DNA from 2 places in the Streptococcus sp. DD11 genome. Region 2 is predicted to be linked to the other one. Evidence: predicted binding sites of a transcription regulator. Region 2 holds the regulator's gene; the other holds the start of a gene.

Region 1 (4,429 bases), on a different contig from region 2:
TTTTCCATGTATTCACTCATGTCAAAGCGAATCATACTGTCAGCCGAGCCAAAGAGCTCAATAGCCAGCTGTTTGGACAGCTCGGTCTTGCCGACTCCGGTCGGTCCGACAAAGAGGAAGCTGCCGATTGGGCGGTTGGGACTTCCCAGTCCGACCCGATTGCGGCGGATAGCTTTGGCAATCTTATCTACTGCATCATCTTGGCCGATGACATGGGCTTTCAAGTCATTGGCTAGGTTGACTAGCTGAGATTGTTCCTTTTCCTTGAGATCGCCGACAGGAATATTGGTTTTTTGCTCTACGATATGCTCAATGGTCTTTTCGCTGATAATAGGCGTATCCTTATCCAGCACGCTGGTCTGCTGCAGTTCCTTGTATTTGGCAATCTGGTCGCGGAAGTAGGCCGCCTTTTCGTAGTCTTCATCACGGGTGGCCTGAGCCTTGAGATTCTCCGCCTCAATCAGCCGCTGGTCAATGACCTTTGGATCAACAAAGTTGAGAGTCAGGTTCATCTTGGAGCCGGCCTCGTCCAAGAGGTCAATGGCCTTGTCAGGCAGAAAGCGGTCTTGGATGTAGCGATTGGAGAGAAGTGCGGCCGCTGTGATGGCCGCATCTGTATACTTGACATGATGGTAGTCTTCGTATTTCTTTTGAATCCCTTTGAGAATCGTAATCGTTTCCTCTACCGTTGGCTCATCTACCTTGACGGGCTGCATGCGGCGCTCCAAAGCAGCATCTTTTTCGATGATGCGGTATTCATTGAGGGTGGTTGCTCCGACCAGCTGCAGCTCCCCTCTTGCCAGAGCCGGTTTGAGAATATTGCCGGCATCCATATTGCCGTCACCGGCAGATCCGGCACCGACAATTTCATGGATTTCGTCAATGAAGAGGATGACATCCTGACGGGAGCGGATTTCGTCCATCAGCTTTTGCATGCGCTCTTCAAACTGACCGCGGATACCGGTGCCCTGAACTAAGCTGACCACATCCAGACGGATGACTTCCTTGCCTTGGAGTTTGTGGGGCACATCTCCGTCAACAATCTTTTGAGCCAGTCCTTCCACAACGGCAGTCTTACCGACACCGGGCTCGCCAATGAGGACAGGATTGTTCTTGGTTCGGCGATTGAGAATTTCAATGACGCGGATAATTTCTTCATCACGGCCGATCACAGGGTCGATGTCACCGCGGCGGGCAGACTCCGTCACATTGATACCGAACTCTTCCAAGAGTCCTTTGGGTTTCTGCGGAGCTTGCTGACGCTGGTCGTTTTTATGCTGATTGGAGCCATAGCCTCCGCCGCCCCCGTAAGCTCCGCCCGACTGAGTCGGTGGAGGAGTCGGTTCCTGCGGCTGCTGGAAATTGCTGAGGCTGTTAAAGAAATCATCGATGGGGTCAATTCCGTGGTTGTTAGCGTTGGCCATTCCGTTAAACAAAGAATGATCAGGGTCGGTTTTCATGATTTGATAGCAGTTTTGACACAAATCCACCTGCTGTTTATGGCCATTGACATTTGTATAGAGATGGATGGTTGATTCATTGATTTTGCAATTTTGGCAAAGCATGCAGTTACCTCTTTCCTTTCATGTGGAATCTGACTGTTTTTGCATTGGTCAAGAATAGTCAAAATTTTATACTTACATTATATCAGTATTCTCAAACATTGCAAGAATTTGCTACAAAATCATTCCTGAGACCGATTCTGATGAAAATAAATCTTTGAAAAATTACAAAAAATACCCTTTTAGTGGTATTTCGGCTCCTATTTATGGTAAAATGATAAGGAACTAAGTAAATAGGAGAAACAAAATGGAATCACATTTAGTTAGAATTATTAACCGCTTAGAGGCTATGGCTAAGGACGGCGGAAATTTGAAACGTAATTTTGAACGTGAAGGAGTAGTTGTAGCAGAAGTTGCCTACAGTTACGATGAAGAGAATGGCTCAGTCTTTACTCTGCGGGATGTCGAAGCGCGTGAAACCTATACTTTTGACAGCATTGACCTGATTGCCATGGAAATCTACGAATTGCTTTACTAAGAAGCAGCCTGCTGCTCTATAGTTGGGAAAAACGGATTAGCTGGGCTAATCCGTTTTTTAGAACTTGGCTTCAGGACTGGTTTTGCTGTTTCATCCTCAATGATGCTCATCAGCAAATCAGAAAGCCAGCCGCAGTTTGCAGCATTTTTCCAAGAGTATAAAGTTTTTTTCGTCACCCGCCGTTAAAATTTTTTGTCTATATCCAGTCTTTCTGCTGCAAGTTGCCTAGATTGACTAAAAAGAAGCGCTTATCCAGCAAAAATCATCGTTTCTCTTATAACCTCATATAAGAAAAAGGTATAGCAGACGGGGACAGTTTTTTGTTATAATAAAAAAGATAATGAAAAAGAAATGAGAAAATAATGGCGCAGATTATCGATGGCAGAGGTTTAGCAGACAAGCTGCAGGCAAGATTGGCTGAGAAAACAGCAAAGCTGAAAGAAGAAACGGGACGGGTGCCCGGATTGGCGGTACTGGTAGTGGGCAATGACCCCGCCAGCCAGATATATGTGAGAAATAAAGAGCGTTCGGCTCTGGCCGTCGGTTTCAGAAGCAAGGTAGACCGCCTGCCGGAAGCGACTGGTCAGGAAGAACTGCTGGCCTTGATTGAGACCTACAATCAAAATCCTGACTGGCATGGTATTTTAGTCCAGCTGCCTCTGCCAGCTCATATTGATGAGGAGGCCGTACTGGCAGCTATCAATCCAGATAAGGATGTGGACGGTTTCCACCCTATGAATATGGGCCGGCTTTGGTCCGGCCATCCGGTCATGGTTCCCTCGACTCCGGCCGGCATCATGGAAATGTTTCATGAGTACAATGTGGAGCTGGAAGGCAAAAGAGCGGTTGTCATCGGCCGCAGCAATATTGTCGGCAAGCCCATGGCCCAGCTGCTCTTAGCCAAGAATGCTACGGTAACCCTGACCCATTCCCGCACCCACCATTTGGCGGAAATCGCTAAGAAAGCGGATATTTTGATTGTAGCCATCGGCCGCGGCCATTTTGTGTCCAGGGAATTTGTCAAAGAAGGGGCAGTCGTCATTGATGTGGGCATGAACCGGGATGAAAACGGCCGGCTGATCGGCGATGTCAAATTTGATGAGGTTGCTGAGATTGCCAGCCTGATTACGCCGGTACCTAAGGGAGTGGGCCCGATGACCATCACTATGCTGATGGAGCAGACCTATCAAGCTTTTAAACGGAGTCTTAAAAAATGAAATTTGTCTTTGATTTGGATGGCACCCTGTGCTTTGATTATATGACGATTGACGAGGAGCTCAAGCAGGTTCTACTGACTGCTCCCCATTACGGACATGAGGTTGTTTTTGCTTCAGCCAGATCCTACCGGGACTGTCTGGGACTTTTGGGCTCGGAACTCAGCCAGCAGTTAGTTATTGGCCTCAATGGCGGTTTGGCTTACCAAGGCGGGCAGCTGATCTTTGAGCGGCAGCTGAATCCAGCTAGCTATCAGGCCGTGCTGGACTTCTGTCGGACCTATAATCTGCCTTTTTTCGTAGATAATACTTTTAATTATAGCGGTCAGATTTTGGAGAAAATTCCTTTTATTGCCAGTGTAGATCCGCTTGGCCGAGCCAAGCAGCTGGACTTAGCGGAACTCCAGCATCCCATAAAAATCGTCATCTATATGGGAAATCATGAGCAGCTAGTGGAAGATTTGCAGGCTCAGTTTGAAAATCTGTCTGATTTGACTGTCGACTACCATGAACACGAGCAGTGTTTTTATATCAATCCGGCTGACACCCACAAGGCCTCAACCATTCAGGAACTCTGTGGAGAAAACTATGTGGCCTTTGGCAATGACCAGAATGACATTGAGATGTTTAAGAACTCCCTCTATGCGGTTCAGGTCGGCGATTTCCCGGCTTTGAAAGCTTATGCTGATGATCAGGTGGCCCTAAAAGGCGATTTCATCTACGCTTTGGCTGCAGCTATCCGTCAGGCTTTTCTGGATTTTAAGGGAAAATAAGAATGAAAACAGTCAGCAGATCCTCTGGCTGTTTTTAAGATGTTCCTTTCACAAAAAAAACTTTGTTCTTTGGCAGATTAGGGAATTTCTTCTCTGAAGAAAGCCTGCTTTTTTATTTTCAGGCTGAGCTAAAAATATGATAAAATAGGGAAAAGGAGAATGGATATGAAACAGATTGGCCAAGAATTGCTGCAAAAAGTCATCACATCGCGTCCTCTGAACAGCCACAAGGGGGATTACGGCCGGCTGCTGTTAATCGGCGGGACTTACCCTTACGGCGGAGCCATCATCATGGCGGCCCTGGCGGCAGTCAGGAGCGGAGCGGGTCTGGTCACGGCGGCGACGGATCGAGAAAACATCGCTGCTCTGCACAGCCGTCTGCCAGAGGCCATGGCCTTTGAT
Region 2 (4,429 bases):
GATAAGCCGGTCCCCCTCCACTGCTACCAAGCAGGTATCCGGATTTCGCTGCAAAAAGCGAACTATCCCTTCCTCAGAATCATCCAGATTATTGAGCCCCATCCCGGCACAGGACAGCCACAGCTGACAAAGCGCTGGATAGTCAGCCGCTGCCATCCTACGAATTTTCATTCTTTCACCCTTTCAATTCAGCTGGAATTTTACTCCACTTCAAACTTGAGCTGGCCGGCCTTGACACCAACCTTGAGGGTCTGACCGGCTGTCAGCTCTCCTGTCAGCAGCAGCTCAGACAGCTTGTCCTCGACCTGAGTCTGCAGAGTCCGGCGCAGCGGCCGAGCGCCCATTTCTATGTCATAGCCCTCTTGCGCCAAGAGTTTCAGCGCGCTGGCCTGAAACTTCAGTGCAATGCCTTTCTCTGCCAGACTGGCGATAAGCGGCTTGACCATGACCTTGACCACTTCCTGCATATCTTGGCTGGACAGGCTGTGGAAAACCACCTTTTCATCGATCCGGTTGATAAATTCCGGACGATAGGTTTTTTTCAGCTCTTCCAGCATGCGTTTTTCCAGCCCCGCATGATCCAGACGAAGATCACGGGCTCCAAAGCCGACCGTCTTATCATCACGCAGACTGGTTGCTCCCAGATTGCTGGTCATAATGATAATGGTATTGGAGAAGTCCACTTTACGGCCCTTGCTGTCAGTCAGCACACCATCATCCAGCACCTGCAGAAGGACATTGAAAATATCCGGATGGGCTTTTTCTACTTCATCAAAAAGCAGAACCGAATAAGGTTTGTTGCGGACTTTCTCAGTCAGCTCCCCTCCTTCTTCATAGCCGACATAGCCCGGAGGAGCCCCGTTGAGACGGCTGGCTGCGAATTTCTCCATATATTCGCTCATGTCAAAGCGGATCAGTGCAGACTCATCGTCAAAGAGCGTTTCTGCCAATGCCTTAGCCAATTCGGTCTTGCCGACCCCAGTCGGACCCAGAAACATGAAGGAGCCAATCGGCCGCCTGCTGCTGCGAATACCGGACTGATTGCGGCGGATAGCCCGGCTGATTGCCGAAATAGCCTCATCCTGACCAATCACGCGCTTGTGCAGTTCTTTTTCCAAATTCAGATATTTCTTAGCATCCGTCTGTGTCAGCTTTTGCACCGGAATGCCGGACAGATGGCTGAGCGTCCTTAAAATATCATCTTCCTCCACCCGAAGCTCATAAACGGCCGGCTGCTGCTCCTCTTCAAGCAATCCGGCAAGCTTTTTAAAATCGCCGGCTGCCAAGGCTTGATCCACAGGTGTCAAATCCATCCGCTCATGCTGCTGCGGACTTTCATTCTGCACCGTCGCACTGGCTTCGTCCAAAAGATCAATGGCTGAGTCAGGCAGGTGCTTGCTGGTCAGATAGCGGTGGGCAAATTTCACTGCCGTCTCAATAGCCTGATCGCTGATCAGCACCTTGTGGTGTTCCTCATAGCTTTTCTTAAGCCCCTGTAAAATAGCAATGCTGTCAGCCACATTGGGCTCTTCGATGCTAACCTTGGCAAAACGCCGGGACAGAGCCGCATCCTTCTCGATGTGCTTCTGATATTCCTCCTGAGTCGTTGCCCCTACTGTTCGGAGACTGCCGCGGGCCAGTGCTGGCTTGAGAATATTGGCCGCGTCCAGCGTTGAGTCAATCCCGCTGCCGGAGCCCATGATGGTGTGCAGCTCATCAATAAAGAGAATGACATGGCCGTCCTCTTCAATATCATTGATGATATTGTTCATGCGCTCCTCAAAATCGCCGCGAAAACGCGTCCCAGCCACCACGTTCATCAAATCCAGCTCCAGCACCCGCATCTTAGCAATTTCAGCCGGCACCTGGCCAGCTGCCACGCGCTGTGCCAATCCCAAAGCCAGAGCAGTCTTCCCTACACCGGCATCACCGACCAAGACCGGATTATTCTTGGTCTTGCGGCTGAGAATCTGGATCATGCGGGAAATTTCCTGGTCCCGGCCGACCACAGGCTCTAAAAGACCGTTTCTGGCCAGCTCTGTCAGGTCGCGGGTATAGTCTTCCAAGCCGCCGCTGGTCGAAGGCGGCATGCCCATCATATTGGCCATGGTCTGCTTAGCTGCCATCATGCCCTTATTGAGACTGCGGATAGCCTTGATTTCTTCCTTGCCCCATCCAGCCCGCTGTTCCAGTATTTTGCGGATATCGCTGATTCTAGGACTTTCACCCTTGTCCTCATAGCTAAAGCCGGTAAATTCCAAGATGCGCGCTGCCAGCGTTCCCCGGTCAAATATCATAGCCAACAGAACATGCTCAGTGCCAACACTCTTAGCATGAACAGCCTCTGCAATCTTGCCAGCTTCTTCAAAGAGTGCTTCCAGCCGGTAAGAGAAAGGCAGGAGCTCAAAATGCCCCTCCGGCTGATAGGTCTGACCGGTGATATGAAAAGCCGCTTCCTCAAAATCATCAATCTCAATCGGGAATTCATTAAGTACTGAACCCGCGACGCTGTAAGGATTATTAGCCAAGGCAATCAGCAGATGCCAAGATTCCAGATAATCCGTTTCAAAATGGCCTGCCAAGAGCTGAGCAGCCTCTAAACTTTCTATTAAAGCTTTTGAATATTTCATTAATGCTTACATTCCTTTTCTGTCTAATTGTTGCAAAATCTTCTTCAGCATCCGCGCTCGAATGGCTGGTGCTTCCTCTCCCAGCACAGAGTCCGCTGCCGCCGCCAGCAGGAGATTGCCCTCACGCTCCCTTAGAATCTGCTCATCAAAGAGCAGCTGGATAACATCCGTAAAAACCTGCTGGCTGATGCATTCCCCCACATTGTCAAACAAATCGCAGAGCATCTGATGCCGGTCGGAAAACTCTATCTTGCCAATCCGGATATAACCGCCGCCCCCGCGCTTGCTTTCGACCATATAGCCCCGACTCTCTGTAAAGCGGGTCTTAATGACATAGTTAATCTGACTGGGAACCACCTGAAAAACATCGGCCAACTCGCTGCGCTTGAGCTCAACCATACCAGCCTGCGCCAGAATAGCCTTGATATATTCCTCGATACTGTCTGATGTATTTTTCGCACCCATGGCTTTCCTTTCTATCCTGATACTCAAACGATTTTGAATTCACACTAGGCAGCGAGGCCCCCAAAAGCTCCAGTGGAGGATGTGAGACTGCGGATGAAGCTGCCGAGAGGAAGCAGCAAAAGCACTGCTGTGAGCTGGCAGATGAAGCTTCCGGCAGGAAGTGCCTGCTGGACTGGGGTCAGTCGAGCCGAACAACGTGTGGATTTAAAACAGAAGGAGTATGAGAGGCAACATCCGCCGCTCCTAAGACTGTCTCTCTAACATTGACTATCTTTGACTTTTATTATACCGAAAAAGCCGCTATTTTGAAAGGAAAAGGGATAGCTGAAAAGTCTGACAATTCAAACTAGTGAAAAAGCTGTCCGTCCGGCAGAAAAGCGAGTGTAACCGCTTGCTTTCTGCGGTTAAAGCGTTATAATATAGGTGGAAACGAACTAAAAAACCCATGAAAAGCTGCCGCTCAGGTCCTTCCTGCAGCCGTGCCAATTGCAGGCCCGAATGAGCAGGCAGAAGCCAGCTGGCCAATAGCCAGCCCCCTAGCTTTCAAAGAGGATAAAATAAAGCGAAACCGGAAGAAAGAAGCCGGCCGCAAATGAAACAAAGGAGGATAATCCAATGAAAATGGATTGGCTCAAATATACCCGCCATGTACTCAAATGTCTCTTTATGGCATTGTGTATCTTTACGATCTTCTCTGCTGACTATGTCGATGTGCCTATCGGCATCATCATCGCCTGTCTCTACATACCTCTGCTCTTTGAGCAGCAGCCGGTCAGCAGCCGAGCCAAGTGGTATACCTTCCTCATCATTGTAGCTGTTACCCTGCCCGTCTTGTTTATTACCAAGACCTACCAAATCAGCTTGACCTATTCCGAAACCACCATTCTTCTCTTCTTGTTTGCCATTCTCATATTTACCAACGCTTTCATCGCCCATAAGGAAGAAAACAAAAAAGCAGCCAAGTAACACCACGAGGCAGAAAACAGCGAAGCACACTTTGAAGCCGCAGATTAGACTGACCAAGTCAGCAGCAGGAACAGGGGGCATTTGAGGCAGACTGCGTCTGCTCTGTCTACAGCCTCCCTGCCTCGCTTTCGAATGCTTCGCTCGGACTGATAAGTGTCCCCAAATCCGCCTCACTCGCTTGCTTCTGAGCACAGACTCTTGAAGCAAGCCGAAGCGAACGGCATGCAAGCTTATACTCTTTGAAAAGCTCTTCAAACTGCGTCAGCGTCGCCTTGCTCCAACAGTCCTTCCGGACTGCACGACGGACAGGAATTGCCTTTTTTATCTGTAACCTCAAAGAGTCTGTCCCACCGCCATTTGAGCAAAAA

Evidence for each region. Region 2 encodes CtsR, which represses protease genes until heat stress. Its sites were predicted from a motif close to TTGGTCAAAAAAGGTCAAANA; they were not measured.
Region 1: STRDD11_RS09115 (ATP-dependent Clp protease ATP-binding subunit) is a predicted target of CtsR. The motif match lies at 1,610-1,630, and genes of this name have one in related genera.

What each region holds. Positions count from the first base shown of each region.
Region 1 is NZ_KQ969395.1:286,692-291,120, reverse strand. It holds gene STRDD11_RS09115 (ATP-dependent Clp protease ATP-binding subunit) at 1-1,565, opposite strand, end outside; gene STRDD11_RS09110 (DUF1797 family protein) at 1,810-2,040, shown strand; gene STRDD11_RS09105 (bifunctional methylenetetrahydrofolate dehydrogenase/methenyltetrahydrofolate cyclohydrolase) at 2,403-3,257, shown strand; gene STRDD11_RS09100 (HAD hydrolase family protein) at 3,254-4,027, shown strand; gene STRDD11_RS09095 (NAD(P)H-hydrate dehydratase) at 4,193-4,429, shown strand, end outside.
Region 2 is NZ_KQ969392.1:482,451-486,879, forward strand. It holds gene STRDD11_RS02265 (GNAT family N-acetyltransferase) at 1-171, opposite strand, end outside; gene STRDD11_RS02270 (ATP-dependent Clp protease ATP-binding subunit) at 201-2,630, opposite strand; gene STRDD11_RS02275 (CtsR family transcriptional regulator) at 2,637-3,095, opposite strand; gene STRDD11_RS02280 (hypothetical protein) at 3,711-4,061, shown strand.